One region of the Cellulomonas fengjieae genome, then DNA from elsewhere that is predicted to be linked to it. Evidence: riboswitches for the same ligand, from Rfam matches in the RefSeq annotation. Region 1 holds a riboswitch; the other holds the start of a gene.

The links. A riboswitch is a leader RNA that binds a small molecule or an ion and turns the genes downstream of it on or off. The one in region 1 is predicted to bind cyclic di-GMP.
Region 2: it holds a riboswitch for cyclic di-GMP, as region 1 does, so the genes downstream of both, KG102_RS10925 (BldC family transcriptional regulator) here and KG102_RS17445 (SHOCT domain-containing protein) in region 1, are expected to answer to the same signal.

Annotation. Positions count from the first base shown of each region.
Region 1 covers NZ_CP074404.1:3,731,659-3,746,340, reverse strand. The annotation lists gene KG102_RS17495 (NAD-dependent epimerase/dehydratase family protein) at 1-309, shown strand, start outside; gene KG102_RS17490 (sigma-70 family RNA polymerase sigma factor) at 384-920, shown strand; gene KG102_RS17485 (hypothetical protein) at 917-1,585, shown strand; gene KG102_RS17480 (SpoIIE family protein phosphatase) at 1,663-3,891, shown strand; gene KG102_RS17475 (1-acyl-sn-glycerol-3-phosphate acyltransferase) at 3,919-4,506, shown strand; gene KG102_RS17470 (DinB family protein) at 4,538-5,128, shown strand; gene KG102_RS17465 (SRPBCC family protein) at 5,121-5,567, shown strand; gene KG102_RS17460 (CsbD family protein) at 5,605-5,775, shown strand; gene KG102_RS17455 (ArsR/SmtB family transcription factor) at 5,912-6,523, shown strand; gene KG102_RS17450 (hypothetical protein) at 6,525-6,713, shown strand; cyclic di-GMP riboswitch class I at 6,880-6,954, shown strand; gene KG102_RS17445 (SHOCT domain-containing protein) at 7,239-7,619, shown strand; gene KG102_RS17440 (lysylphosphatidylglycerol synthase transmembrane domain-containing protein) at 7,668-10,211, opposite strand; gene KG102_RS17435 (HdeD family acid-resistance protein) at 10,344-10,928, shown strand; gene KG102_RS17430 (CPBP family intramembrane glutamic endopeptidase) at 10,943-11,761, opposite strand; gene KG102_RS17425 (hypothetical protein) at 11,850-12,476, shown strand; gene KG102_RS17420 (transcriptional regulator) at 12,469-12,771, shown strand; gene KG102_RS17415 (ABC transporter ATP-binding protein) at 12,768-13,679, shown strand; gene KG102_RS17410 (ABC transporter permease) at 13,676-14,452, shown strand; gene KG102_RS17405 (heavy metal translocating P-type ATPase) at 14,471-14,682, opposite strand, start outside.
Region 2 covers NZ_CP074404.1:2,348,816-2,363,497, forward strand. The annotation lists gene KG102_RS10870 (peroxiredoxin) at 1-419, opposite strand, end outside; gene KG102_RS10875 (DUF3052 domain-containing protein) at 525-971, opposite strand; gene aceE (pyruvate dehydrogenase (acetyl-transferring), homodimeric type) at 1,254-3,998, shown strand; gene KG102_RS10885 (hypothetical protein) at 4,061-4,747, opposite strand; gene KG102_RS10890 (PucR family transcriptional regulator) at 4,954-6,156, shown strand; gene KG102_RS10895 (ACP S-malonyltransferase) at 6,256-7,233, shown strand; gene KG102_RS10900 (beta-ketoacyl-ACP synthase III) at 7,230-8,234, shown strand; gene KG102_RS10905 (acyl carrier protein) at 8,317-8,565, shown strand; gene fabF (beta-ketoacyl-ACP synthase II) at 8,654-9,898, shown strand; gene KG102_RS10915 (DUF3145 domain-containing protein) at 9,967-10,467, opposite strand; gene def (peptide deformylase) at 10,620-11,108, opposite strand; gene KG102_RS10925 (BldC family transcriptional regulator) at 11,357-11,569, opposite strand; cyclic di-GMP riboswitch class I at 11,586-11,660, opposite strand; gene KG102_RS10930 (DUF1206 domain-containing protein) at 11,736-12,512, opposite strand; tRNA gene KG102_RS10935 (tRNA-Ile) at 12,599-12,672, opposite strand; gene KG102_RS10940 (AbrB/MazE/SpoVT family DNA-binding domain-containing protein) at 12,742-13,251, shown strand; tRNA gene KG102_RS10945 (tRNA-Asn) at 13,299-13,371, shown strand; gene KG102_RS10950 (MarR family winged helix-turn-helix transcriptional regulator) at 13,869-14,294, opposite strand; gene KG102_RS10955 (PNPOx family protein) at 14,666-14,682, shown strand, end outside.

The sequences.
Region 1 (14,682 bases):
GCCGCCTTCCCCGGGTTCGCGGCCGAGCCCCGCAGCCGGAGCTGGAACCTGTGGGGCTACATCGACGCCCGCGACGGCGCCCTCGCGGTCCGGCTCGCGCTCGAGAGCGACCTCAGGGGGTTCGAGGCCTTCATCGTCGCGTCGCCGGACACCGTCCTGGAACGGCCGTCGGCGGAGCTCGTCGCCGAGTACTTCCCCGACGTCCCGGTGACCCGGCACCTCGAGGGCCGCGAGACGCTGCTGTCCATCGACAAGGCCCGGCGCCTGCTCGGCTACGACCCGCGGCACACCTGGCGCGACGAGGTCTGACAGCCCCCCCAACGTTCAGGGCCGCGCGCTCGTTGTCCTCATGACGGTTGTCCGGACGACGAAGGGGGTGCGGCGTGCCAGCCTGGCACCGGGTTCTGGACGAGGTGCTGCACGATCGGCGCTCGGCCCTGGTCGGCTATGCCGCCCTGTTCACGCTCGACCGGCGCGACGCCGAGGACCTCGTGCACGACGCGATCGTCCGGACCTTTGCCAAGCCCCGTGCGTTGACGGACGTCTACACCGCCGAGGGCTACGTGCGCAGCGTGATCCGCACGATGTTCATCGACTCGGCACGCCGCACGGCGTCCTGGCGGACCAAGGTCCACCTGCTGGCGGACACCGGGCATGCCCGGTCCCCGGAGCACGCCACCGCGGCGGCGCTCGACGTGCGCGCGGCCCTCGCGGGGTTGACCCCTCGCGAGCGCGCCGTCGCGGTCCTGCGCTACTTCGACGACCTGACGGTCCCGGAGGTCGCCCACGAGCTGGGCCTGAGCACCGGGGCGGTCAAGCGCTACCTGTTCGACGCGACGGCCAAGCTGCGCACCGCGCTCGGCCCGGACGTCCTGCCCCACGACCCCGACGCGGCCGTCGAATCCGGGAGCCACCTATGACCGCACACCTGCGTGACCTGCTCGGCGCGCTCGCCCAGCACGAGGCCCATGCCGCCGCCGCCGCTGCCCCGGATCCCCGGACGGAGGCGGAGCAGGTGCGCGCTCAGGTCCATCGGCTCCGCGCCCGCCGCGTCATCACCGTCACCACGGCAGCCGCGGCGGCGGTCGCCGTCGGCATCGTGACCGCCAACGCGGTGACCGGGCTGTCGGCGGTGCAGCCGGCGCTACCCGCCCCGAGCGTGACCGCCACGGCGAGCCCGACGCCGACCCCGACGGCGGCGAGCCCGACCCCGACCCCGACGACGGCGAGCCCGACCCCGACGGCGCCCTCACCCAGCACGCCTCCCACGACGCCTCCCGCCCGGCCGCAGCCGGCCGACGTCGCGCACGGCAACCGGGTCTGGGGCACCTACGTGGCGGTCGTCGACTCGTTCGACTCGCCCGCGGCAGTCGCGGCCACGGCGCGGGTCACCGAGCTCGGCTACGCGCCGTCCGGCGGCGAGATCGCCTGCGACCAGGGTGCAGGCGAGGCGCTCGGGTTCCCCCCGGAGACCCTCGTCGTCGCGACCTACCTGGCCTCGAAGGAGGACGCCGAGCTGTTCGCGCAGCTGTATGGGCCGGGCGCGGTCGGCATCGCGGAGGTCACGCTGTTCTGCCTCGACTGACCACGGTCCCTGACAGGGGCGGCGTCCCATGGCAGGGTTGCCCCGGGGGGTACGTCATGACGGACAGGCTCGAAACGATGTACCTGGCGCCCGGCGAGGTGGTTAACCTCGATAACTGTGCCCGCGAACCGATCCACATCCCGGGGAGCGTGCAGCCGCGCGGCGTCCTGCTGGCCGTGACGGAACCGGACCTGGTGGTGCGGCACACGTCGCAGAACGTCGAGGCCCTGCTCGGGCCGGCGGTCGACGACGTGCTCGGGCACCCGCTGGCGGACGTGCTCGGTGCGGAGGCCGCCGACGCGATCGCGCAGCACGTGCGGACGTGGGGCAACCTGCGCGCTCGCAACCCGCTCGTGGTCGCCATCGGCGACCGTCATCTGGACGTGGTCCTGCACCGCATCCTGAGCGGGGACAGCACGCTCCTCGTCGTCGAGGTCGAACCGGCGTCGGGGCCCCGGCCCTTCTCGTTCCCCAACACCTACCAGGCGGTCCGCAGCGCGGTCGAGCAGCTCAACGGCGCGCACGACCTGGCGAACCTCTACGAGATCACGGCGCGCGAGGTGCGGGCGCTGACCGGGTTCGACCGCGTGATGATCTACCGCTTCGACGACGAGTACAACGGCGAGGTGGTCGCGGAGGCCATGCGTCCGGAGCTCAACCCGTTCCTGGGCCTGAAGTTCCCGGCGAGCGACATCCCGCCGCAGGCCCGCGCGTTGTACGAGCAGAGCTGGATCCGGCTCATCTCGGACGTCGGCTACACCCCGTCGCCGATCGTGCCCGGTCTCGACGAGGTGACCGGCCAGCCGCTGGACCTCACCCACTCGACGCTGCGCAGCGTGTCGCCGATCCACGTGGAGTACCTGGAGAACATGGGCGTCGCCGCGTCGATGTCGGTCTCGCTGCTGCGGCAGGGCCGGCTGTGGGGCCTGATCGCGTGCCATCACTACGCGGGTCCGCACGAGCCGCCGTACGGGGTGCGCGCCGCGGCGGAGTTCCTGGGCTCCAGCCTCTCGCTGCGACTCGTCGCCCGTGTCGAGGAGGACGAGCTGGAGGCGCGCATCGGCGCGTCGCGCACGCTGTCGCGGTTGCTGAGCGCCGGCCGGGACCACGACCGTGCGCTCGCCTCCGCCCTCGTCACCGGCACCACGGTGCTCGACCTGGTCCCGGCGCAGGGCGCCGTGGTCTCCGCCGACGGCGTGGTCGACTGCGTCGGGGACGTCCCGGCCGACTGCACCGCCCTGCTGGCGTGGGTGGCCGAGCAGGACGAGGAGGTGGTCGTGCGCGACGCGCTGGCCACGCAGGAGCCCGCGCTCGCGGCCCTCGTGCCGGGCGTGGCCGGCCTGATGGCCCTGCGGCTGCCCGAGGGTCAGGCCGTGGTGTGGCTCCGGCACGAGGCGGTGCAGAACGTCGACTGGGGCGGCGACCCGCACAACAAGGCCATCGCCACGAGGGAGGGCGACCACGTCCGGCTGAGCCCGCGCAAGTCGTTCGCGCTGTGGCGGGAGACGGTCCGCGACAGGAGCGAGCCGTGGACGCCGAGCGAGGTGCGCTGGGCCGAGGAGCTGCGCGCGCGGCTGCTCGAGGTGCTCCTGCAGCGGTCGCGCCTCCAGATCCGCACGGCGGAGACCGTGCAGCGCAGCCTGCTGCCCGCGTCGCTCCCGCAGGTCGACGGCTGGTCGGTGCACGCCCGGTACGAGCCGGCCGCGGGCGGCCGGGTAGGCGGTGACTGGTACGACGCCCTCGCGCTCCCCGACGGACGGCTCGCCGTCGTCGTGGGCGACGTCGCCGGGCACGGCCTGTCCGCCGCGGCCGCCATGGGGCAGATCCGCAACGCGCTGCGGGCCTACCTGCTGCGCGGGGACTCGCCGGCCCAGACCCTGGCCTCTCTCGACCACGTGGTCCGGTGGACCATGCCGCTGGAGATGGCGACGGGGGTCGTCGCGTTGGTGGACCCGGCCACGGGGGACGTCGAGCTGTCCGCCGCCGGGCACCCGCGGCCCCTCCTCCTGCAGCCCGGCGGGGCAGCGGTGCTGCTCGACATGCCCGTGGAACGCCCGCTCGGCGCCGGCTCCGGGACGCCGCCCACCACCCGGTTGACGCTTCCGCCGGGGGGCGGGCTCGTGCTCTACAGCGACGGGCTGGTCGACTCCCGCCAGACCTCCCTGCGCGAAGGGCTGCGCCGCCTGCTCGGGCAGTTCGACCACGCCGACGGTCGCGCGGTGGACATCGACACCGTGCTGCGCGAGTGCCGGGACCCCGCGTCGGTCGACGACGTCACGCTGCTGCTGCTGCGCAGGAACCACTGAGACCTCAGGTACGGTCCTGCGGTGACGCTGAAGAGAACCCTCGCCCGTGCGTACTGGCGCGTCAGCCGCTGGGAGCTGGTGACCCAACCGCTCCCGACGGACGGCGCGGGAATCGTGCTCGGTGCACCGCACACGTCCAACTGGGACTTCGTGCTGATGCTCGCGATCGCGGGCGAGAACGACCTGACGTACCGGTGGCTCGGCAAGCAGCAGCTCTTCCGCGGCCCGGCCGGCCCCGTCATGCGGGCACTCGGCGGCATCCCGGTCGACCGCCACAACCCGTCGGGGCTCGTCGACGAGCTGGTGTCCCGCATCCGCAGCGGCGACCGGTTCTACCTGGTGGTGACGCCCGAGGGCAGCCGGAGCGGATCGGGCTGGAAGTCGGGGTTCTACCGGATCGCGCGCGCCACGGGCCTGCCCGTCACGCTCGGGTACGTCGACCGCACCACGATGACGGCAGGGCTGGGCCCGACCCTCGAGATGACCGGCGACGTCAGGGCGGACATGGACCAGGTCCGCGCCTTCTACGCCGACAAGGCCGGGTTCGCGCCGCGGCGCCGCACCGAGCCGCGCCTGCGCGAGGAGAGCGCGGACGCGGAGCGGTCAACCGACTGACCGTGTCGGCGGGCGTCGCTAGGGTGCCGAGATGGAGAACTTCGACTGGTCGATCCTGACGGTGCCCACCCCCCGCGCGGTCGTGCGCGGGCAGCTGGAGTTCTCCTGGTGGGAGCTGGGCCGGCGGCTGGAGACGGTGACGCAGGCCGAGTTCGTCTGGGAGCCCGCGCCGGGTGCCCTCAGCGTGCGGCGCCGGTCGGAGTCGACGGCACCCCGCGTGTTCGGTGTCGGCGAGTGGGTGGTCGAGTGGCCCGAGGGCCCCGACCATCCCGGACCGCGCACGGTCGCGTGGCTGGTGGCGCACCTGACCGAGGTGCTCACCGAGCGCTACGACTGGACGTTCGGGGAGCACCGGGCGCGTCGGTCCGACCTGACCTACTCGGGCGAGGTCGGCCCGGCCGTCGCCGAGCTGACCCGGGTCGCCGACCTCTGGCGCGCCGGGATCGCGCAGATGTCCGACGACGACATCTTCACCGTCGGGTTCAGCCAGGCCACGGAGATCGACCAGCAGTCGCCCTTCGCCCACCTGGTCCAGCACATCAACCGCGAGATCATCCACCACGGGTCCGAGGTGTTCACGCTGACCGACCTGTACCGCGTCACCGGGGGCGGTCGTGGCTGAGAACCACGTCGCTCACGCGGCCGTCGAGATCCCGGCGTCGGCGGGGGCCGTCTGGGACACCCTGGTCGATCCCGAGGCCACCTGGATGATGGGCGCCCGGGTCACCAGCGCCTACGTGGTCGGCGCGCCGATCACGTTCGACGGCGAGTGGGACGGCAAGCCGTTCCAGGACCGCGGCGAGATCCTCGAGGTCGACCGCCCGCGGCGCCTGCACTACACGCACTACTCGCCGATGAGCGGGCAGCCGGACCAGCCGGAGAACTACCACCACCTGACGTTCACGTTCGAGGAGCACGACGGCGCGACCACGGTGACGCTCGAGCAGGACGGCAACGGCTCCGCGCAGGAGGCGGAGCACGCGACCGCCAGCTGGGAGCAGGTGCTCGGCGCCCTGAGGGACGCGGTTGTTGCGGATGCGGGGGGCGGGTCGGCGTCGTAGCGTCTGGGTGTTCCCAACCCGAGAAGGAGTGGTTCTGGTGGGTCTCGACGACAAGATCAGCAACGCCGCGGACGAAGCCAAGGGCAAGGCCAAGGAAGCGGCCGGCAAGGCTTCGGACGACGAGCGCCTCGAGTCTGAGGGCAAGAAGGACCAGGCCAGCGCGAACGTGAAGCAGGCCGGCGAGAACATCAAGGACGCCTTCAAGTGATCTGACCGTCCTGCAGTGCGCGAAGGCCCCCACCACGGCGGTGGGGGCCTTCGCCGTGTCTGCGGCGGGCGGGTTCACAACAACACTTGCGCAAGGACCATTGCGCAATGATCGTTGCGAGTCCTATGGTCGTCACATGAGCCCGCACGAGCAGACCGGCCGACCTGCCCAGAGCGATCCCGAGCGCATGCGCGCCCTGGCGCACCCCCTGCGGCTCGCGCTCCTCGACTACCTCGACGGGGTCGGTGAGGCCACGGCCACGCAGTGCGCCAGGCACACGGGTGAGACGGTGGCGAACTGCTCCTTCCACCTGCGCCTGCTGGCCCGCTACGGCTTCATCGAGCCGGCCGAGCCCCGCGGCCGTGAGCGCCCGTGGCGGCCCACCGTGCGGGGGGAGCCCTTCGCCCCCGACGAGTCGGTGCCCGGCTCCCTCGTCGCCGTCGTCGAGCTCGCCGAGGTGGCCGTGCGCCAGGAGGCCGAGGCCTTCATCAGCTTCCTGCACGAGCGCGCCGGGGCCGGGGCGGACCTCGCCGGCCGGCCGCTGCCCACCGCGATGACCAAGGACGCGTTCTGGGCCACCCCCGACGAGACGGAGGCGCTGATGAGGGACATCGGTGCCCTGTTCGAGCCCTACATCGCCAGAGTGACGGACGCGGCCGCCCGGCCCGCCGGAGCCCTGCTCATGCGCTGGTTCGCCACCAGCCGCCCCGATCTGCACACCGATCCCGCACCAGGTCCGGAGGCATGACATGGTCGCCCTCACGTACGAGGTTCACACCCTGCGCATCCCGATCCCCCGGCTCGTCCTGCGCTCGTCGCGGGCCCGCCTCGCCCGTCGGGTGCCCGAGCCGCTCGAGCCGTGGCAGCAGACCGAGCGGCGCGCCCACGAGAAGCGGCGCGACGCCCACCTCGACGCCGCGGTGGCGCTCCGCCGCTGACCCGGCCCGGCCGCGCGGGCTGGCCGTCTGACATGGTCAGTTGCCCGACGCAAGTTGGACGCGCCCCAGCAGATACATCCGAGCGGGTGAAAATGGACGCGCGTCCGGTATTGGTCACTGCGCGCGCTTCCGCCGTGCCCTCATGTTGCTCTAATGTCGGACTTGTCAGCGAAAACGGCAAACCCTCTGCAAAGCGGGGACGCAAAGCCACGGGACCTACATGGTCAGCCGGGCTACCGAACAGACAGGACAGCGTCATGGATCAGCGTGGATACTCAGTAGACCCGTCCGAGGCCTCCAGCCCCGTGTTCCCCGCCATCCGCCTCACGGCGTGGGCCGGGATCGCCGCCCGTCGCAGTGCCGCGGACCAGGTGCCCGCCCAGCGGGAGCACGCCGCCGCCTGAACCACCGCCTTTCACAGAAGCCCCCGGACCGTGGTCTGTGGGGCTTTTGTGCTGCCCTGGGCAGCGATAATCTCGGCGAAGCGGCTACCAGCAGGGGGAGCTGCCTCGGAGAGAAGGTCGCATGGACAGTTTCGGGCAGTGGTTCTTGCTGCTGATCTACTGGTTCCTGTTCTTCGCCTACCTCGTGATCCTCTTCCAGATCCTCAGCGACCTCTTCCGTGACCGCGAGCTCAGCGGCTGGTGGAAAGCTCTCTGGATCATCGCGCTGGTGATCTTCCCGTTCCTCACCGCCCTCGTCTACGTGATCGCGCGTGGCAATGGGATGGCGGAGCGGCAGGTCAAGGCCATCCAGGAGGCCAAGTCGGAGACGGACTCCTACATCCGCGAGGTGGCCGCAGGCAAGTCGCCGGCGGAGCACATCGCGGACGCCAAGGCACTTCTCGATTCCGGTGCGATCGACGCGGACGAGTACGCCCAGCTCAAGGCCAAGGCACTCGCCTGACACCCCGTTCCGGGCCGGTACCGCTCAGGTGCCGGCCCGGACGGCTGTCTAGAGCTCGCCGGACTTCTGCAGGTACCGCATGGCCGCCCAGCCGATCGGGATGCGCAGCCAGTACGTGGCTACGCGGAACAGCACCGCGATCGACGTCGCGATACCGGGGTTGATGCCGGTGATGCTGGTCAGCGTGCCGGCCAGGGCCAGCTCGATGGTTCCCATCCCGCCGGGCGTCGGGATCAGCGCGCCGGCGGTGTTCCCCGCCAGGTAGACCAGCGCGACCTGGATGAGGGTGGCGTCCTGGCCGAAGGCGGCCAGGCTGGCGTCGAACGCGAAGATGAACCCGAGGGTCATCAGCAGGTTCCCGCCGACGGCGAGCGCCAGCCGCCACGGCTGTCCGAGCACCTCGATGAGCCGCGGCCACGTCTGGCGCAGCATCGGCATGGTCTTGGTGAGCACCCACTGCCGGACCTTGGGAACGAGGAGGGTGGAGGCGACCAGGGCGGCCGCGATGCCGATGACCAGGAGCACTGCCGGCGACACCGGCAGGGACGACTCGTTGTTCCCCGACACGATCGTGAGCACCAGGAGCAGGCCGAGCGTCACGACGAACTGGCTGACCTGGACGAGGGCGACCGTCGCGGCCGCGAGCGTGGTGGACACCCCGCGCTTGGTCAGCATCCGCAGGTTCAGGGCGGCCGGCCCGATGCCGGCGGGAGCGGCGAGCCCGACGAACGTCGCGGCCGTCTGCACCAGGGTCGCCCGCCAGACGGGCAGCTTGACCGGGGAGAACGCGACGAAGGCCAGGGCGGCGCCGAGGAGGGTGAGCAGGCCGAGCAGGAAGGACACCACCGTCCAGCGCCAGTCGCCCGTCGCGAGCGCGGAGGTGATCTGGTTGACGTTGACGCTGGTGATCACGAAGACGATGGCGACGATGGGCACGACGATCGTGAGCACGGTGCGGGCCCCGAAGCGGACCAGCTGCTGCGGCTCGACGTCGGCCTCGGGCAGCCGGGCGACGAGGGCCGAGCGCAGCTCCGCGAGCACCTTCTTGTTCGCGCGCATCTCGTCGCGGGTCTGCCGCGGCAGCGCGATCATCTGCAGCAGGGGGCCGATCGCGGCCACGTGCTCGGGCGGCACGACGGCGGCGGCCGAGTCCAGCGCGCGTGTGGCCCCCACCCGCAGGGCGAGCATCGCGACGAGCTGCGTCACGTCCATCCGCCGGGCGAGCTCGGTCGACGCCACGTCGCCCTGCTCCCAGCTGGTCAGCCAGACGACGGGTCGCCCGACGACCATCTCCACCAGCAGCACGTCGCTGGTCAGCGACCGGTGCGCGATGCCCGCGTCGTGCGCGAGCTGGAGCTGCGCCCAGATCTCCCGCAGGAGCTCGTCGGTCAGCTCCTCGTCGTCGAGGTCGCTCAGCGGGACCGCGTGGCCCGGGCGCTCCTGGACCAGCAGCATCGAGTCGTCCGCCTCGGCGATGCTGAGCAGCTTGGGGGTCAGCACGCCGGCCGCACGCGCTGCGTAGGACAGGAGCGCGGTCCGCTCGGCCGCCTGCCGCAGCGACACGACGGAGCGACCCTCGATCCCGCGCAGCCGCAGCGAGCGCCACAGCCGGGTGAGCATGCCCACCACCTGGCGGTCGCCATCGATGACCACGAGGTCCAGGTTCTCGCCGTCGGCGGTGGTGAGCTCGTAGACGCGGTGGTCGGTGGAACGGGTCAGCGCGCGGGCGGCGGCGTCGCCGTCGAGCCGAGCCGCCCGCTGCGGGTCCACCTCGTCGGTGGTCGTGTCGGCCACCCGGCTCAGCCGGACGGGCTCGAACCCCGCCCGGCGCACGCCGTTGACCAGGCTCGACCCGTACGCGCGCTCCGACTGCACGCCGGACAGGTACCGGATCCCGAGGCCCGCCACGCGCCCGATCAGCAGGGAGACGATGAGGCCCGGCAGCGAGACGCCGGCCGTGATGAGCAGCACGCCGGCGGCGAACCAGATGAGGTTCCACGACCAGGTGACGGTCCGGCGGCGGCCGCGCGGACCGACCACCGTGAGCAGCCCGACGAGCAGGGCGACGTACGCGGGGAGGGTGACCACCCAGCGGCCGTCGGACCGGATGGACATCCCGATCATCAGCTCGGCGGACCCGAACGTCTCGATGGCCCAGCGGGCGACCTCGTTCAGGACCAGCGCGGCGAGCGCGGCGGCCATGCCCTCGAGCAGCTGCCGGCCCAGGCGTCGGAACGCGAGCTCGGTGATGACGGCCACCGGGACCGCCAGGATGACGAACCCCTCGAGCAGGGACACCGGCACGAACAGGATCTGCTGGAGGAAGGTGGCGAACCCCTGGACGTCCTCGGCGACACCGCTCGTGGTGTTGTGCGCGTACGTGGCGAGCATGAGCACCAGCACGACCCCGAGCAGGGACAGCACGGTGCCGAGCAGGTCGCTGGGGTGGTGGACCCGGACCGTCGGGATGTCCTCGATGGTGATGCCCTCGGTGCTCGGCGAGGAGCCGGGTGTCCCCAGGACAGGGTCGGGCAGCACGGCGTCGGCAGCCGCGGCGCCGTCCGCCGCGTGACTGGCAGGCGTCGCGGGCATGGGGCGATTCTAGGCAGCCGTGCTGGTCGCGCCCGGGAGGACGGCGCTGCGACGCTGTGACTGGGTGCCACCTCCACTAGCGTGGCGCCCGAGGGCCGTCAGGTCCTCGTCCCGATTCCTGTGGGGGAACCGATGTCCGACGACCTGACCGCCGAGGCCTCGACCGCACTGCGCCGCATCTGGTGGCTACCGGTCGTGCGGGGCGTGGTGCTGCTGATCCTGGGCCTGTTCATGCTGGCGCAGCCGCTCGCCAGCGTCGGCGTGCTGACCTGGGTCTTCGGGATCTTCGCCATCATCGACGGCCTCGTCGCCATCGGGCAGTGGCTCGGCAACCGCAAGGAGCCGGGATCCGGCTGGTGGCTCGCGTCCGGGCTGATGGGGATCGCGCTGGGTGTGGTCGCCGTCGTGTGGACGGAGGCGTCGGTCGCGGTGATCTTCTACCTGATCGCGCTGTGGGTCCTGCTGCTCGGCGTCCTGGCCATCATCGCGGCCGTCGTGCTGTACCGCTCCCGCGACATCGGCTGGTACTGGGTCCTCACCTTCGGCCTCGTCTCGTTCCTGTTCGGGCTGCTGCTGATCATGAACCCGCAGACGTCCGTGAGCGTGATCGTGGTCCTGCTCGGGCTGTTCGCCTTCGTCGGCGGCGTGGTGCTCGTGGTGAGCGGCTTCGCCACCCGGCAGCTGGCCAAGCAGCTGGACAGCCTCTCCGCGCTCTGACGTCGGTCGAGGCGTCAGTCGAGGCCGAGCGCGGCGATCCACTCGTCGGGCACGAGCGCGTAGCCGACGAACACCACCACGTCCATGACCGTGTGTGCCATCACGAGCGGCATCACCCGGCGCTTGCGGCGGTAGTACTCGGCGAACACCAGCCCCATGATCGCGTTGCCGACGAACGCGCCCCAGCCCTGGTACAGGTGGTACGAGCCGCGCAGCAGGGCGCTGGTGACGAGGATCGCGGGCGTGCTCCAGCGCAGCTCGCGTAGCCGCTCCATGAGGTAGCCGACGACGATCACCTCCTCGACCAGCGCGTTCTGCAGGGCCGCGAGGATCAGGACCGGGATGGTCCACCAGGCCGCGTTCAGGGCGGACGCCTGCACCTCGACCGCCAGGCCCAGCGCGCGCGCGGCCGCGTACAGCCCGAGCCCGGGGATGCCGAGCGCGGCGGCCAGCGCGACGCCGATCCCCAGGTCGCGCCACGGCCGCGTGAGGTCCAGGCCGATCCGGCGGACGGCGGACCGGCCGTTGGCGGAGAGCAGGTAGAGCGCGAGCGCGACCGGTACCAGGGCGAAGCCGATCTGCAGCAGCTGGTAGGTCAGGTCGAGCCACGGACGGTCCGACCGGCTCGGGTTCAGCGTCGTCGACTGGTCGGCCAGCGGAGGCCCCGCGGTGAGCCGGTCGATGATGTTGACCACGGCGTACAGCCCGGACCGGCCGAGCGACAGGCCGAGCACGATCCAGATCTCGGTGGTGATCCGGCGGCGGTAGGCGCGCGGGCTGGGCGGCGGGGCGATGCCGACGGGGCGCTCGTCGGCGGGCGTCGGCGCTGTCATGCCTCGAAGCGTAGGCCGGGACCCGGTCGAGGGGCTTGCGCAGGCCGTGTGGGCAAAGTACTTTGTCGTGCAAACCCACGGAGGCGACATGACGCAGCACGACCCCCGCGACGCGGACGCGATGCCGAGCCCGGCCGACGCGCTCGCGATCATCGCGGCGCAGCGCGCACGGACCGACGACACCCGACCCTCGGGCCCCCTCCTGTTCGGGGTGTGGGGTGCTGCGTGGCTCATCGGCTACGGGTTGATCTGGTTGACCTCGAGCGACGACGACAGCCCGGCCGGGCTCACCGCGACCGTCGCGATCACAGGCGGCGTGATCGCGCTCGTGGTGACGATCGTGCACGTGATCCGCCGGACGCGCGGGATCGTCGGCGCCAGCTCCCGGCAGGGCACGATGTACGGCCTGGCCTGGTCGATCGGCTTCGCGGCGCAGGCCATGATCGTCAGCGGCTTCGCATCGGCGGGGGCGTCGGGCGAGGTGCTGGCGCTCGCGGGCAACGCGATCGCGGCGCTGGTCGTCGGGCTGCTCTACCTGGCCGGCGGGATGCTCTGGGACTCGGTCCCCATGTACGTGATCGGCGGCTGGATGGCGCTGGTCGGCGGCGCAGCGGCGCTCGCCGGGCTGCCCGGCACCTACCTGGTCATGGCGGTCGCGGGCGGTGGCGGGATGCTCGCCGCGGGCCTCGTCGAGAGGGTCCGGGCACGTGCCTGACGTCGAGCTCGACCCGGTCATCCACGCGCAGGCGCGGCTGAGGGTCGTCGCCACGCTGGCAGCCCTCGACACGCACGACCGCATCGCCTTCCCCCGGCTGCAGAAGCTGCTGGACATGACCGCGGGGAACCTGTCCACCCACCTGCGCCGACTCGAGGAGGCGGAGTACGTGCTGATCACCAAGACCCACGAGGGCCGGACCCCGGCCACGTACGTGGAGCTGACACCCACCGGGCGCCTGGCGTTCGAGCGGTACACCGGCTCGCTGCGCGCGCTGCTCGACGGTGCGTCGTGACCGCCGTCGTCGAGGTGGCCGGTGCCACCCGCACCTTCGGGGCCGTGACGGCGCTGGACGACGTGTCGCTGACGGTCGGCCACGGCGAGCTGGTCGGGCTGCTCGGTCCCAACGGGGCCGGCAAGACCACGCTGCTCAGCCTGGTCAGCGGCCTGCGCCGGCCGGACTCCGGCACGGTCCGGCTGTTCGGTGGCGACCCGCGCTCGGCGTCGTCGCGCATCGCGCTCGGCACCACCCCGCAGGAGACGGGCCTGCCGCCGACGCTGACGGTCGGGGAGGTCGTCGACCTCGTCGGCAAGCACTACCCGGCACCCATGCCGCGCGGCGAGGCCCTGGCCCGGTTCGGGCTCGAAGACCTGGTGCGGCGGCAGACCGGCGGCCTGTCCGGCGGGCAGAAGCGGCGGCTCGCCGTCGCGCTGGCGCTGGTCGGGCGGCCGCGGCTCGTGCTCCTCGACGAGCCGACGACCGGGCTCGACGTCGAGGCGCGGCACATCCTGTGGCAGGCGCTGCGCGACTACCACGCCGACGGCGCGACCGTCCTGCTCACCAGCCACTACCTCGAGGAGATCGAGGCGCTGGCGCAGCGGGTGGTGGTCATCGGCGGCGGTCGCGTGCTTGCGGACGACAGCCTCGCCTCGGTGCTCGGGCTCGTCGCGCTGCGTCGCGTGATCCTGTCCCTGCCGCCCGGCCACGACGTCGACCTCGCCCGCCTGCCCGGCGCGACGAGCGCGCAGCAGGGGCTCGACGGGCGGTGGACGGTCCTGGCGTCGGACGCGGACCGGCTGGTGCGCGCCCTCGTCGCGCAGGACGTGCCGTTCAGCGGCCTGGAGATGCGCGGTGCCTCTCTGGAGGAGGCGTTCCTGACCCTGACGCACGAGGAGACGCACGACGAGGAGGCCGTCCGATGAGCACCGCGACCCTGACCCCGCGCCCGTTCCGGGCGCTCGCGCTCCTGCACGCCAGGTTCCAGTTCCTGGAGACCGTCCGCGTGCCGATCGCGGTGCTCGGCAACCTGCTGTTCCCGTCGCTGGCGATGCTGTTCTTCGTCGTCCCGCAGCGTTCGGTGGCCGACGACCCCCTGGCGGCAACCGCGGCGATCGCGCAGCTGGGCGTGTTCGCCGTGATGTCGACGTGCCTGTTCTCGTTCGGCGTCGGCGTCTCGGAGGACCGCGCGATGCCGTTCGACCCGTTCCTGCGCACGCTGCCCGCCGGAGCCGGACCGCGGCTGGCCGGCCGGGTGCTCAACGGGGTGATCTGGTCATACCTCGCGCTGGTGCCGCTCGTGGTGCTCGGCGTCCTGCTCACGGCGGCGACCCTGAGCCTCACGCAGGCGCTGGCCGCGGTCGCGCTGGTGCCCGCGGTGGCGGTGCCGTTCCTGCTGCTGGGCCTGGCGATCGGCTACCGGCTCAGCTCGAAGGCCTCGATCGCGGTGGTGCAGGCGACCCTGTTCCCGCTCGCCTTCGCCGGTGGGCTGTTCCTGCCGCCGCAGGCGTTCCCGGGCTGGCTGGACACCCTGTCCACGTTCCTGCCCTCCCGGGCCGCCCGCGACCTGGCCGTCCAGGTGGTCACCGGCGAGTCGGCCTACGCCTACGCGCTCCCGGTGATCCTGGCCTGGACGGTCCTGTTCGCGGCCCTGGCGGTCATCGCCTACCGCAACGACGAGGGCCGCCGGTTCCACTGAGCCGTCGGCTCGACGCGGTCACTCGAAGCGGCGCAGCCGCAGGGAGTTGCCGACCACGAGCACCGACGAGAGCGCCATGGCGGCGCCCGCGATCATCGGGTTGAGGAGCCCGAGTGCGGCCAGCGGGATCGCCGCCACGTTGTACGCGAACGCCCAGAACAGGTTCTGCTTGATCACGCGCAGGGTCCGGCGGGACAGCCGGATCGCGTCCCCGGCCGAGCGCAGGTCGC
Region 2 (14,682 bases), 1.4 Mb from region 1:
GGGTTGACGACGCTCCACCGCAGCACGCCGGCGGCGTCGAGCAGGAAGCTGCCGCGCACGGCGAAGCCCCGGGACTCGTCGAAGACGCCGTAGGCCTTGGCCACCTCGCCGTGCGGCCAGAAGTCCGACAGCAGGTCGAACGCGAAGTGCTCCTGCGCCGCCCACGCACGCAGGGCGTGCCCGGGGTCGCAGGACACGACGAGCACGTGCGCGCCGGCGTTCTCGAAGTCCGTGATGTTGTCGCGCAGCTGGCACAGCTCGCCCGTGCAGGTGGCGGAGAACGCGAACGGCACGAACACGACGACCACCGGCCCGCCCCGCAGACCGGCCAGGGTCACCGGGGTCCCGTGGGTGTCAGGCAGGGAGAAGTCCGGCGCCGGGGCACCGAGCGGGGGGGTGGTTCGCGCGATGTCTGCCATGGCGCGGACTGTAACAACCGAGGACGACACGGTCCGCCCGGAGACGCCACGAGGGGCCGCGACCGCGCCGGTCGTGGCCCCTCGTCGAGCTGTGCAGCAGGTCGGTCAGCGACCGCGTCCGCGGGTGCCGAGCCGCGTGGCGGACCAGTCCCGCGCGATCGCGAACGTGCTCATCGCGTGCAACCCGGAGGTCGTCGCCGCCTCCTCGATGTCGCTGTGCGAGACGTGACCGGGGCGTCCGGCCTTCGGTGTCAGCACCCAGATGGGCCCGCCGTCGTCGAGCACGGTCATCGCGTCCACGAGCGCGTCGGTGAGGTCCCCGTCGCCGTCGCGGAACCAGATCACCGCACCGTCCGTGACGTCGTCGAACTCCTCGTCGACCAGCTCCGTGCCGGTCATCGCCTCGATGCTGGCGCGGAGCTCCTCGTCGACGTCGTCGTCGTACGCGAACTCCTGGATGACCTGGCCCGAGGTGAATCCCAGGCGGCTGGCCGCCTGCGACGCGCCTTCGTCCGCGGTGGATGACACGTCCGGACCGCTCCCTTCCGTCATGGCGACCTCGTGGGCGCCCCTGCTCGTTGCCGCACACGCTAGCCCACCGCACCCGAGCAGGCCCACGCAAGGCCCGCACGGGCGAGGGTGTCGCCACCGCCGACGCCCGACTGTCGTGGACGTCACGCTCCCCGGTGTGACTTTCGGGGCCTTCGGGTCAGACAATAGGTGGATTACCCGCACCCGCCCTCCCCGCCCCCGGGCGCTCAGGACCGGGCCGGGCCAGATGCGCCGCCGACGCCGACCGGGCTCGTGCGCGCGCACGAGACGCAAGGAGCGCTGGTGGCTTCGATCGACGAGACGGGACCCCTCATCGGTGGTCTGCTGAGCCAGGTGCCGGACATCGACCCGGACGAGACCGGTGAGTGGGTGGAGTCCCTCGACGGACTCATCGACGACAAGGGCGGACCCCGCGCCCGGTACGTGCTGCTGAGCATGCTGCGGCACGCCCGCCAGCGGAACGTGGCCATCCCGGCCTCCCTCACCACCCCGTACGTGAACACCATCGCGGTGCACGACGAGCCCTACTTCCCCGGCGACGAGGCCCTCGAGCGCCGCTACCGGTCCTGGATCCGCTGGAACGCCGCGGTCATGGTCACGCGGGCCCAGCGCCCCGGGGTCGCGGTCGGTGGGCACATCTCCTCCTACGCGTCCGTCGCGACGCTGACCGAGGTGGGCCTCAACCACTTCTTCCGCGGCAAGGACCACCCGGGCGGCGGTGACCAGGTCTACTTCCAGGGTCACGCCTCCCCCGGCGTGTACGCCCGCGCCTTCCTCGAGGGCCGGCTGACCGCGCACCAGCTCGACGGGTTCCGCCAGGAGCTCTCGCACCCGGGCGGCGGGCTTCCGTCGTACCCGCACCCGCGCCTGGCGCCCGAGCTGTGGGAGTTCCCCACGGTGTCGATGGGCCTGGGTCCGTCGTCGGCCATCTACCAGGCCTGGACCAACCGCTACCTGCACCTGCGGGGAATCAAGGACACCAGCCAGCAGGACGTCTGGGCGTTCCTGGGCGACGGCGAGATGGACGAGCCCGAGTCCCGCGGCATGCTCCAGCTGGCCGGCCAGCAGGGTCTGGACAACCTGACGTTCGTCGTGAACTGCAACCTGCAGCGCCTCGACGGCCCCGTCCGCGGCAACGGCAAGATCATCCAGGAGCTCGAGGCGCAGTTCCGCGGCGCCGGCTGGAACGTCATCAAGGTCGTCTGGGGGCGTGAGTGGGACGCCCTGCTCAACGCCGACAAGGACCGCGCGCTCGTCAACCTGATGAACACGACGCCGGACGGCGACTTCCAGACGTACCGCGCCGAGAGCGGCGCCTTCATCCGCGAGAACTTCTTCGGCCGCGACCCGCGGACCAAGCAGCTCGTCGAGAAGATGACGGACGACGAGATCTGGGCGCTCAAGCGCGGCGGGCACGACTACCGCAAGATCTACGCGGCCTACAAGTCGGCGCGTGAGCACACCGGGCAACCGACGGTCATCCTCGCGCACACCATCAAGGGCTACGGCCTGGGCTCCGGCTTCGCGGGGCGCAACGCCACGCACCAGATGAAGAAGCTGAAGTCGGACGACCTGAAGACGCTGCGCGACTCGCTGCACATCCCGATCACGGACGAGCAGATCGACGAGAACCCGTACGTCCCGCCGTACTTCCACCCGGGCGCGGAGGACGAGGGCATCAAGTACATGCTCGAGCGTCGCCGGCAGCTCGGCGGCTTCGTGCCCGAGCGTCGCACGGCGCACAAGCCGCTGACCCTGCCCTCGGACAAGGTCTACGAGGGCCTGGCCAAGGGCTCGGGCCAGCAGGAGGTCGCCACGACCATGGCGCTCGTGCGCCTGTTCAAGGACCTGGTGCGGGACAAGGAGTTCGGCCACCGCCTGGTGCCGATCATCCCCGACGAGGCCCGCACGTTCGGTCTCGACTCGATCTTCCCGAGCGCCAAGATCTTCAACACGAACGGCCAGAACTACATGGCCGTCGACCGCGAGCTCATGCTCTCCTACAAGGAGTCCGAGTCCGGTCAGATCATGCACACGGGCATCAACGAGGCGGGGTCGGCGTCGGCCTTCCAGGCCGTCGGCACGTCGTACGCGACGCACGGCGAGCCGCTCATCCCGTTCTACTTCTACTACTCGATGTTCGGGTTCCAGCGCACCGGCGACCAGTTCTGGGCCGCCGGCGACCAGATGACCCGTGGCTTCCTCATCGGCGCCACCGCAGGCCGCACGACCCTCACGGGCGAGGGCCTGCAGCACGCCGACGGGCACTCGCCGCTCCTGGCGGGGACCCAGCCGCACGTCGTGCACTACGACCCGGCCTACGGGTACGAGATCCGGCACATCGTCAAGGACGGCATCGAGCGGATGTACGGCGAGGGTCACGACCGTGACCGCGACGTCATCTACTACCTCACCGTCTACAACGAGCCCATGCACCAGCCGGCGGAGCCCGACGGCGTCGACGTCGAGGGCATCCTGCGCGGCATCTACCAGCTCGCACCGGCCGAGGGTGACGGGCCGCGCGCCCAGATCCTGGCGTCGGGCGTGGCCGTGCCGTGGGCGCTCGAGGCGAAGAAGCTGCTGGCCGAGGACTGGGGCGTGCAGGCCGGCGTCTGGTCGGTGACGAGCTGGAACGAGCTGCGTCGCGACGGACTGGCCGCGGACCGGCGGGCCTACCTGCACCCGGGCGAGGAGGAGCGCGTGCCGTACCTGACGCAGAAGCTCCAGGGTGCCGAGGGTCCGTTCGTCGCGACCACGGACTACGACCACCTGGTCGCCGACCAGGTGCGGGCGTGGATCCCGGGGACGTACGCCACGCTCGGCGCGGACGGCTTCGGCTTCTCCGACACCCGCGCGGCGGCACGTCGCCACTTCAAGATCGACGGTCCGTCGACGGTCGTCCGGGTGCTGCAGCAGCTCGCCCGCACCGGAGCGGTGAGCGCCGAGGCACCCGCGCAGGCCATCGAGCGCTACCGCCTGTACGACGTCACTGCGGGCACGTCGGGCAACACCGGCGGCGACAGCTGACCTGACGCACGCACGACGAAGGCCCGGGCTCTGCTGAGCCCGGGCCTTCGTCGTGCCCCGCGTCAGGTGCCGGGGATCGTCTGTTCCGCGTGGGCGACGTCCCGCGCGAGCTCGCTCCTGAGCTCGGCGATGGCCTTCTGGTCCGGGTAGAGGTCCAGCGCGGCGACGTGCTGCTTGGCCTCCAGCGGCCGACCCGCCTCGATCGAGGCGAGCACGAGCTGGCGCGCGACCTCGGGGTCGTGCTCACGCGGCCGCCAGTGCCCGACGCCCAGCCCGAGGGCGTCGACGGGCATGCCCGCCTCGCGCAGCAGCCCCAGGGCGGCGGCGAGCGCCTTGCCGGAGGGGTCGCGCTCCGCGGCGGTGGTCAGCCGGCGGACCGTGCCCTCGTGGTCGTCGTGCACAGACAGCCGGGCGACCTCGATGAGCGGGTACCACGCGCGCGGGTTGCCGGCGAGCTCCTCGCCGAGGGCCCAGACGGCGAGGTCGGCCGCGCGCTGGCGCTCCGTCTCGTCGACCGGCGCAGCGAGCGGGTCCTGGTCGGAGTTGGGGTCGGCGGCTCGGCGACGGACGATCTCCGCGAGGGCCACGAAGGCGCGCTCGTTGTTCGGGTCGTCGCTGAGCATGGAGCGCAGCGCGTCCTCGTGGAGCGTGTCGCCGCGCCGCGCAGCCTTGGTGGGACGGCGCGCACCGACCCGCGAGGCCGAGGACGGCCTTCGCATGAGCTGACGCAAACGGGGCAGGAGAGCCATGACGCGACCCTATCCGGTAGGGACGGAGCCCACCTGGTCGCGGACGTACCTCACATTTCCGTGATGGTTGCCTGAGACCGCCGTTTGTCGACTTCCCACAAGGCGAACCTTATGCTCCCCCCATGTCCAGCACCCTCCACCCGGCGAGCCCCGTCGCGCCCGACTCGCCGGACCCGGCGTTGCAGGGCCGCGTGCGCCGCTCTCCGATGGCTCGGATGCGCCCGCCGGTGCTCGAGGCACGCGGTGGACCCGAGACGCAGCGCCGGGTGCGTGACGGCGCAGGGCTCCTCTCCGCTGCAGCGATGCGGCGCCTGGACGACGACCTCGACTGGTACCGCGTGCTGCCCGCCGAGGACCGCTCCTGGGTCGGCCTGGTCGCCCAGGCGGGCATCACCGCGTTCGTCACGTGGTTCGCCGAGCCGACCCGGCCGCCGCACGGGGTCGGCGACATCTTCGCCGCGGCCCCGCCCGAGCTGACCCGGTCCATCTCGTTGCAGCACACGCTCCAGCTCGTCCGCGTGGTGGTGGACGTGGTCGAGACCCACAGCGACCGGCTGGCCGCACCGGGCGACGAGCGCGAGGTCCGGGAGGCCGTCCTGCGGTACTCGCGCGAGGTCGCCTTCTCCGCCGCCGAGGTCTACGCCCGTGCGGCAGAGGTCCGCGGCGCGTGGGACGCCCGGCTCGAGGCGCTCGTCGTCGACGCCCTCGTCCGGGGCGACGTGGACGACGCCCTGCGCTCCCGGATCGCGGCGCTCGGGTGGAGCGGCCGCGGATCGACGCTGGTGCTGGTCGGGACGACGACGGCGGCGCTGGACGAGGTGCGGGGTGCCGAGCTCCGGCGCGCCACCCTGCGCGCCGCCGACGACGCGCTCGTCGGCGTCCAGGGCGACCGCCTCGTGGTGTTCCTCGGCGGCGAGGGCGACCTGCGCGCCGCGGCCGAGACGCTGCTGCCGCGGTTCGGGCCCGGCCCCGTCGTGATCGGCCCGGTCGTCGGTGACCTGACGGACTCGCCCCGCTCGGCACGCGCAGCGCTGTCGGGGCTGCTCGCGGCCCGCGCGTGGGAACGGGCGCCCCGACCGGTGCTGGCCGACGAGCTCCTGCCCGAGCGCGTGCTCGTGGGGGACGTCGTCGCGCGGCGGATGCTGGTGGCACAGGCGTACGAGCCGCTGGCCGCCAGCCAGGGGTCTCTCCTGGAGACGCTCTCGGCCTACCTCGGCACCGGACGCTCGCTCGAGGCGGCCGCCCGCACGCTGTACGTGCACCCCAACACGGTGCGGTACCGCCTGCGCCGGGTCTGCGACGTCACGGGCTGGGACCCGCTCGACGCCCGCGAGTCGTACGTGCTCCAGACGGCGCTCGCGCTCGGGCGCCTGGACACCCCGGCGCCCGCGCCGGACGTCGCCCGCTGATTGGACCTGCCAGGGTTGTAGGAGTCGCACAAGGGCACCCGCCAAGGTTGGTGCACGCCGTGCGGCGGTCAGACGCCCGGGGCCGGGCAGAGTGGTCGGATGCTCGTCGTCGTATGCCCCGGTCAGGGCGCCCAGTCCCCCGGCATGCTCGCCCCGTGGCTCGAGCTGCCGACCGTCGCCGAGTCGATCGCGCGGGCCTCCCGCACGACCGGTCTCGACCTCGTCGCCCACGGCACCACGTCCGACGCCGACACCATCCGGGACACCGCGGTGGCGCAGCCGCTGCTCGTCGCGACGGCGCTGGCAAGCCTGCGCGCGGTCCTCGACGTCGGTCCGGACGACGCGCTCGACATCGCCGCCCAGAAGGTCGTGGGAGCCACCGCGGGGCACTCGGTCGGTGAGCTCGCCGCGGCGGTGGTCGCCGGCGTACTGACGGACGACGAGGCCCTGCGACTCGTAACCGTGCGTGGCGCGGCGATGGCCCGCGCGGCCACCACGACCCCGACCGGGATGAGCGCCGTGCTGGGCGGCGACCCGGACCAGGTGCTGGCGTCGCTCGCCGAGCACGGTCTGGTGCCTGCCAACGTCAACGGTGCCGGCCAGGTGGTCGCGGCGGGGACGCTCGAGGCCCTCGCGGCGTTCGCTGCCGCTCCGCCGGCGCGCGCCCGCGTCGTCCCGCTGCAGGTGGCCGGCGCGTTCCACACCGAGCACATGGCGCCGGCGGTGGCCGAGCTGCGTAGCGCGGCCGATGCCGTGACGCCGGGCGAGCCGATGATCACCCTGCTCACCAACTCCGACGGCAGCGTCGCACCGTCGGGCGCCCGGGCGCTCGAGCTGATCGTCGCCCAGGTGGCCAACCCGGTGCGCTGGGACCTGTGCCAGTCGACGCTGCAGCGACTGGGTGTCACCGGCCTGCTCGAGGTGGCGCCGGGAGGCGTGCTCACGGGTCTGGCGCGGCGTACGCTGCCCGGGGTCGAGACGGTCGCCGTCAAGACTCCCGCCGACCTCGACGCCGCGCGTGACCTGGTGCGTCGGCACACCGGAGCCCCCGAGAGCAGCCTGGAGAACCCGTCGTGACCCGTCCCACCCTCACGCAGGCCACCGGCCCCGCCCACACCCGCATCCTGGGCATCGGCGGCGTCCGCGGCGAGCGGGTCGTCCCCAACGACGAGCTGGTCGCCGCGATCGACTCCTCCGACGAGTGGATCCGCCAGCGCACCGGCATCGTGACGCGCCGCCGTGCCGAGGCCGGCACCGACGTGCTGGACCTCGCCGAAGGCGCCGCCCGGGCCGCCCTGGAGAACGCGGGCCTGACCGGCGCCGACATCGACGTGGTGATCCTGTCGACCGTCACGTACTTCCACCAGACGCCCGCGGGCGCCGCCATCGTCGCCGAGCGCATCGGCGCCATCCCCGCCGCGGCGTACGACATCTCGGCCGCCTGCGCCGGCTACTGCTACGGCATCGGCCAGGCCGACGCGCTCGTCCGTGCCGGCTCCGCCCGCAACGTGCTGGTCATCGGCGCCGAGAAGATGAGCGAGTTCGTCGACCCGACCGACCGCTCCATCTCCTTCCTGCTCGGCGACGGCGCCGGCGCGGTCGTCGTCGGCCCCTCCGACACGCCCGGCATCGGCCCGACGATCTGGGGATCCGACGGCAGCCAGGCGCAGGCCATCCGGCAGACCCACTCGTGGCTGGCCACCCGCGACGAGGGGCTCGGCTGGCCGACGCTGCGCCAGGAGGGTCCGAGCGTCTACAAGTGGGCCGTCTGGCAGATGGCGCCGGTCGCGCAGAAGGCGATGGACGCGGCGGGAGTCACCGCCGACCAGATCGAGGCGTTCATCCCCCACCAGGCGAACATGCGGATCATCGACCAGATGGTCAAGACCCTGAAGCTGCCCGACACGGTCGTCGTCGGACGGGACATCGTGGACACGGGCAACACGTCCGCGGCCTCGATCCCGCTGGCGACCGAGCGGCTGCTGCGGGAGGGCCAGGTGCCCAGCGGCGCGGTCGCCCTGCAGATCGGCTTCGGCGCGGGCCTCGTCTACGCGGCGCAGGTCGTCGTCCTGCCCTGACGGCCTGCGCACGACGCCGGTTGTACGGTTCGTCCCACCCCCAGCACCATCCACCAGAACGACACGACACGAGGAGACACCGATGGCGTACAGCGAGCAGGAGATCCTGGCCGGCCTGGCCGAGATCGTCAGCGAGGAGACCGGTCTGCCCACGGACTCCGTCCTGCCCGAGAAGTCCTTCACCGACGACCTCGACATCGACTCGCTGTCGATGATGACGATCGTCACGCTCGCCGAGGAGAAGTTCGACGTCCGCATCCCCGACGACGAGGTCAAGAACCTCGCCACCGTCGGCGACGCCGTCTCGTTCATCACGGGCGCGCAGGCCTGAACCTGCCGAACCCGGGTCGGTCCCGGGCAGTGAACGCCCGGGACCGACCTCTCTCGCACCACCTCTCGACCGCCGACCTGGAGCACCGATGAGCCACGTACCCGACGTCGTCGTCACCGGACTGGGGGCCACGACGCCCCTCGGCGGCGACGTGCCCAGCACCTGGGCAGCAGCACTCGCGGGCGAGTCCGGCGCACGGCCGTTCGACAACGACTGGGTCGAGACCTACGGGCTGCCCGTCACCTTCGCGGCGACCATCAAGGTCCGGCCCGAGGACGTGCTGCCCCGTCCCGAGATGAAGAAGATGGACCCCTCCGCGCAGTACGCGGTCATCGCGGCGCGGGAGGCGTGGGCCGACGCCGGCGCCCCCGAGGTCGACGGCGACCGGCTCGGTGCCGTCGTCTCCTCGGGCATCGGTGGCATCTGGACCACGCTCGACGCCTGGGACACGCTCAAGGAGAAGGGCGCCCGCCGCATCCTGCCGATGACGGTGCCCATGCTCATGCCCAACTCCCCCACCGCCTACGTCTCGCTCGAGCTCGGCGCGCGCGCCGGTGCGCACGCCCTGGTCTCGGCCTGCGCGTCGGGCGCCGAGGCCATCGGGTACGCCGTCGAGATGATCCGGACCGGCCGCGCCGACGTCGTCGTCGCCGGCGGCACGGAGGCCTCGATCCACCCCATGCCGGTGGCGGCGTTCGCCGCGTCGCGCACCCTCTCGCTGCGCAACGACGACCCGCAGGGCGCCTCGCGCCCGTACGACGTCGACCGCGACGGGTTCGTCCTCGGTGAGGGCGCCGGCGTGGTGGTGCTGGAGAGCGCCGAGCACGCGGCCGCCCGTGGCGCCCGCGTCTACGCCCGCATCGCGGGGGTCGGCCTGTCGGCCGACGGGTACCACATCACCTCACCGGAGCCCACGGGCGACGGGCAGGTCCGCGCGATGCGCGCCGCCCTGGAGCAGTCGGGGATCGACCGGCTCGACGTGGTGCACGTCAACGCCCACGCCACGTCGACGGTCGTCGGTGACCTCATCGAGGCGCGGTCGATCCGTGGGCTGCTCGGCGACGAGGCGGACCACGTGGCCCTCTCCGCCACGAAGTCCATGACCGGGCACCTGCTCGGTGGCGCGGGTGCGCTGGAGACGATCTTCACTGTGCTCGCGCTGCACGACCGTCAGGCGCCGCCCACGATCAACGTCGACAACCCGGACCCTGAGCTGCCGCTGGACCTCGTCCGCGACAAGCCCCGCGCGCTGCGCGACGGAGACGTCGCCGCGGTGAACAACTCGTTCGGCTTCGGTGGCCACAACGTGGCCCTGGTCGTCGCCTCCGTCTGAGGTCCGACGCGACCGTGCCCTGACCGACGCCCACGGCTGCCGTGGCACAGGTCAGGGCACGGTCGTCCTCAGCCCACGCGGTGCAGCCACCGGACCGGCGCGCCCGCGCCCGCGTACCGGAAGGGCTCGAGCTCGTCGTCCCACGCCTGCCCGAGCGCCAGGTCGAGCTCGGTGCGCAGGCGCAGCGGGTCGGCGGCGTGCTCGAGGGCGGCGCGGATGCGGTCCTCGGGGACGACGATGTTGCCGTGCACGTCGGTCGCGGCGTGGAAGATCCCGAGCTCGGGCGTGTGGCTCCAGCGGGAGCCGTCGACGCCGTGGCTCGCCTCTTCGGTGATCTCGTAGCGCAGATGCGCCCAGCCGCGCAGCGCGGAAGCAAGTCGGGCGCCGGTCCCCTGCGGGCCCTGCCAGGAGTGCTCAGCGCGGTAGAAGCCCGGTCCGGCCGGCTGCGCCGTCCAGTCGAACGTCGCGCGTGTGCCCAGCACGTTGCCTGCCGCCCACTCCACGTGGGGGCACAGCGCGCGGGGTGCAGAGTGCACGAAAAGTACACCGCGGGTGATCGCACCTGCCATGTCGTCCTCCTGAACGGGCTCGAGGTTCGCCTTCCCCAACGACCTCAGTCACGTTCACAGGACTCACGGATGATGTGCAGACAGCACGCGCGGCGTGCTGGGGACAGCATGCCGGACGGATCCGCAGGGCGCCAGCCCTTGGGCAGGAACGGCTACAGCGTGTCGCGGATCGCGCGCATCGCCTTCTTGCGCACCGACCGCTCGAGGCGGTCGAGGTACAACATCCCGTCCAGGTGGTCGACCTCGTGCTGCAGGCACCGCGCCATGAGCTCGACGCCCTCGACGACGACCTCCTTGCCGTCCAGGTCGGTGCCGACGACGCGTGCGTACCAGGACCGGTGCGTGGGGAACCAGAGGCCGGGGACCGACAGGCAGCCCTCGTCACCGTCCTGGTACTCGTCCTCGGACAGCTCGACGATCACGGGGTTCAGCACGTAGCCGACCTCGTCGTCGATGTTCCAGGAGAACGCCCGCAGGCTGACGCCGATCTGGTTCGCAGCCAGGCCCGCGCGGCCGTCCGTGTCCACGGTCTCGAGCAGGTCCTCGACGAGGCCGCGCACGCGGTCGTCGATGGTCGTGATCGGGTCGCAGGGGGTGCGCAGGACGGGGTCCCCGACAGTCCGGATCTCTCGCATCGCCATGCGCAGATCCTCGCACGGCGCGCGGTTCGAGGAGGCGCACACGACGCCCGCGAGGCCCCGGAGGCCGGTGAGTGTGAGCAGCGTGACATCCCGTGGCCGTCCCGCGCGCCGGACCGCGACGGTCGCCGGTCCCCGTCTTTCCGGCAGGGCCAGCTATCACCGTCGCCGGCACGTTCGTGCGGACGCAGGAATGCAGAAAACCCCCGAGCTCATCGAGCTCGGGGGCTTTCTTGACGTTCAGCGAGAATTCACTCGCCGCGCTGCGTGGGAACACCCGTGAGGAGCGAACGCACCTCGGCCTCGTGGAAACGGCGGTGGCCGCCGAGCGTACGGACGGCCGACAGCTTGCCGGCCTGGGCCCAGCGGGTGACCGTCTTCGGGTCGACGCGGAACAGCACCGCGACCTCGCCGGGAGTAAGCAGTGCGCCCTGCGAGAGGGGGGCGTCGGTGGTCGTGGCCATGGTGGTTCTCCTGTCGTTCGGTAGCTCGGCTGGCCCTGTGGGCCCCGTGGCTTTGCGTCCCCGCCTTGCGGCGGGTTTGCCGTTGTCGCTGACAACAGGAACTATGCCCGAATCTGGACGCTTGTGCAACAACCTCCGCGCACGATTCGCGGGGCAAACGGGTGATTTAGATGCGGCCATATCGGGCGCGAACGAACGAGTAGGCACCGAACGCCACGAACCCCGCCGCGACGATCACCAGGAGCAGCACGCCAGCGGGCTGGTCGCGCAGGGTGTGCAGGGCGCCGTCGAGTCCCGTGGAGCTCGACGGGTCCGACGTCACCGCCGCCTGGACGAAGAGCGCGCCGACGATGCCGAGCGCCACGCCCTTGGCCACGTACCCGAGCACGCCGAGCCGCAGCACGACGGAGCCGGCCGTGCCCGAGGGCAGCCGGTTCAGGTCCTGCAGGAACTTCTTCTTCCAGCCCTTGTAGACGTGGTAGACGCCGACGGCGATGATCCCGAGCCCGACGGCTGCCACGAGGACCCGCCCGCCAGGAGCGCTCATGAGCGTGGCGGTCAGGTCCGCGGTCTGGGTGGACGCGGCGGACCCGCCGCCACGCGCGAAGCTGAGCGCCGCGAACGCGAGGGCGATGTAGACGACCGCGCGCCCCGCCGACTTGGCGCGGTCCCCGGTCTCGCGGGAGTGGAACGCCCGCGCCACCTGCCAGGCACCGAGCGCGACGAACGCCACGACCGAGAACCACAGGATGGCGGCACCGAAGGGGGTGGCGGCGATGGCGCTGAGCGCCCCGGACTGGTCCGCCTGCTCGCCGCCGCTGCCGAACGCAACCCGCAGGGCCAGCACACCGATCAGCACATGGAGCACTCCGCTGACTGCGTATCCCGCCCGTGCCGCCAGCTCCCAGGACCTCTGCGCATTGACCGTGCTACTTGTCGTCACGGTGACATCTCCTCCGTCTCGGGCCCCCCGTGGCGCCGATGGTGGCAGCACTGGGATGGGACGGCGACCCGAGAGCTCCGACATCGTGGGGCAGGTGGGGCTTGAACCCACGACCGACGGATTATGAGTCCGCTGCTCTGACCGGCTGAGCTACTGCCCCGAAGCAGCCTCACCCTACCGAGGGGCGTGCGCGTGCGTCCGTCACGCGCGCCGCGGGTACCGTGATGCGGTGCCCCTGTTCCGTCGTCGTCTCCCCGCTGCCGTCCGCGCCCGTCTGGACCTGCGGCCGGGCGACACCGTGCTGGTGAGCACCGAGCTGTCCGACGGCCGGTGGGCCGTGGCCTCCCGTCGCGCGCTGCACCTCGTCCCTCCCGACGGCCCGGCCGCACGGCACCCCTGGTCGGACGTCGACCACGGCTCGCTGGACCCGGAGACCCGCACGATGACCCTGCGCTGGGTCTGGGGCGACTCCGAGCGGCTGACCTTCTCGGAGGCGCCGGGGTCGTTCGCGTTCTCCCAGACGTTCCGCGAACGCGTGCAGCAGTCGGTCGTCCACGCCGCGGCGGTCTCGCTGCCCGGTGGGAAGCGGGCCCGGGTGGTGCTGCGCCGCGACGAGGACGGAAAGCTGTTCACCCAGGTTCTGGGCGATGCGGCCATCGACCTGACCGATGCCGCCGTCGCGGCTGCGGTCGACGCGGCCGAGGACGAGGTCCGCGACGCCGTCGGGCTGCCCCGCTGACCGGTCCTGGGCACCCCTGACCGGCTGCTAGAGTTCTTCCCGCACGATCCCTCGTAGCTCAATTGGCAGAGCATCCGACTGTTAATCGGACGGTTACTGGTTCGAGTCCAGTCGAGGGAGCAACGAAAGGGCCGCTGACCTGGGGTTTTAAACCCTGGCAGCGGCCGTTCGTCTTTCCCCCTTGGGCGTGCGATCGACGTCGACTCGACAAGTATTCGGAGGCGAGCCCCCAGAGCCGGGTGCCTCCGTACCCCCGCATCGACCCGCTTCGCACTCCTCGGAGCGAACTGATCGAGGATCGCCCGCCGGTCCGAGCAACCGTCGAATGTCGCAGCCATCCCCGCGCGTCTGGGCAGGGCGCTTTCGGTTGTGCTGGCGGCCCCGCTCTCGCCGGGTTGGTGGGGCTTGGCGCTACTCCTGCTGGCTGGTCACCGGTGCTTGCCGCGCTGATCGCCGCAGGAACCCCCGCGCTCTCGGGCTAGCCCCCGCACGAATCATGGTCTCAGCGTCGAAGCCGGGCCATGAACGGTAGCTATCGCAAGTCTGGTAGCCGGCTGGCACAGCGCTCGCGCCGTCGGGGACAACGCCGAACAGATACCAGGAGAGACCGTGAGCGTTCAGAAGGTGGAGCTGGCCTGTTCGAGGTAGCGGGCGACAAGGCCGAGTTCTTCTTCGGTGAACTCGGCGTTGGTCCGGTCGAGCGTGTCGGTGTACTGGCCGTAGCGGTTGATGATCGGCGCGATCTTCTCGGGGATCAGTTCGATGTTGATGCGGCGTCGGTCCTGTGGGTCATGCGCGCGCCGCAGGTAACCGGCTGCCTCGAGTCGGTCGAGGACGCGCGTGATGGTGCTCGTGGGTAGGCCCGTCGTCTGACTGAGCTGCTTGGGTGTGCGTACGTCGTCGCGCAGGACGAGCAGGTGCAGCGTCTGGAGGTCGGTGACGAGCAGGTCGAACTCGCGCGCGATGCGCTCGTTACCGAGCACCGCGTTGACCAACGCGCCCCGGAGCGCCCGCTGAATTCGCGCGCCGTTCGGACTGGACACCTCACACCTCCATGGATATTCTTCCCGATACGGGACTATCCCAGATGGGGATTGAGTCATGGTGGGATGTTCCCGTCTTCGAAATCGTAGCGGGAGGAGCCCTCCGGTCTCGGTGTCGCTGTGGTGGGCGCATCGAAGGGCCAGTCCGCAACCTCCGCCTGCGCCGCCCGTCCGGCGTCCCCGTCGGAGTCCGCATCGGCGGCGGAGCGCATTGCATCCACAGCGACGGCGAAACTCGGCGCGATCGGACGCGGCTACCGCAACACCGCGCCCACCAGCCCGGACCACGACACGCTCGTCATCGCCAGAGCCGTGGACGGGCTCACCGTCACCGACTAGCCGGACCGATAACACCGCGAAGGAGCACACACATGTCCGACATGGGAAC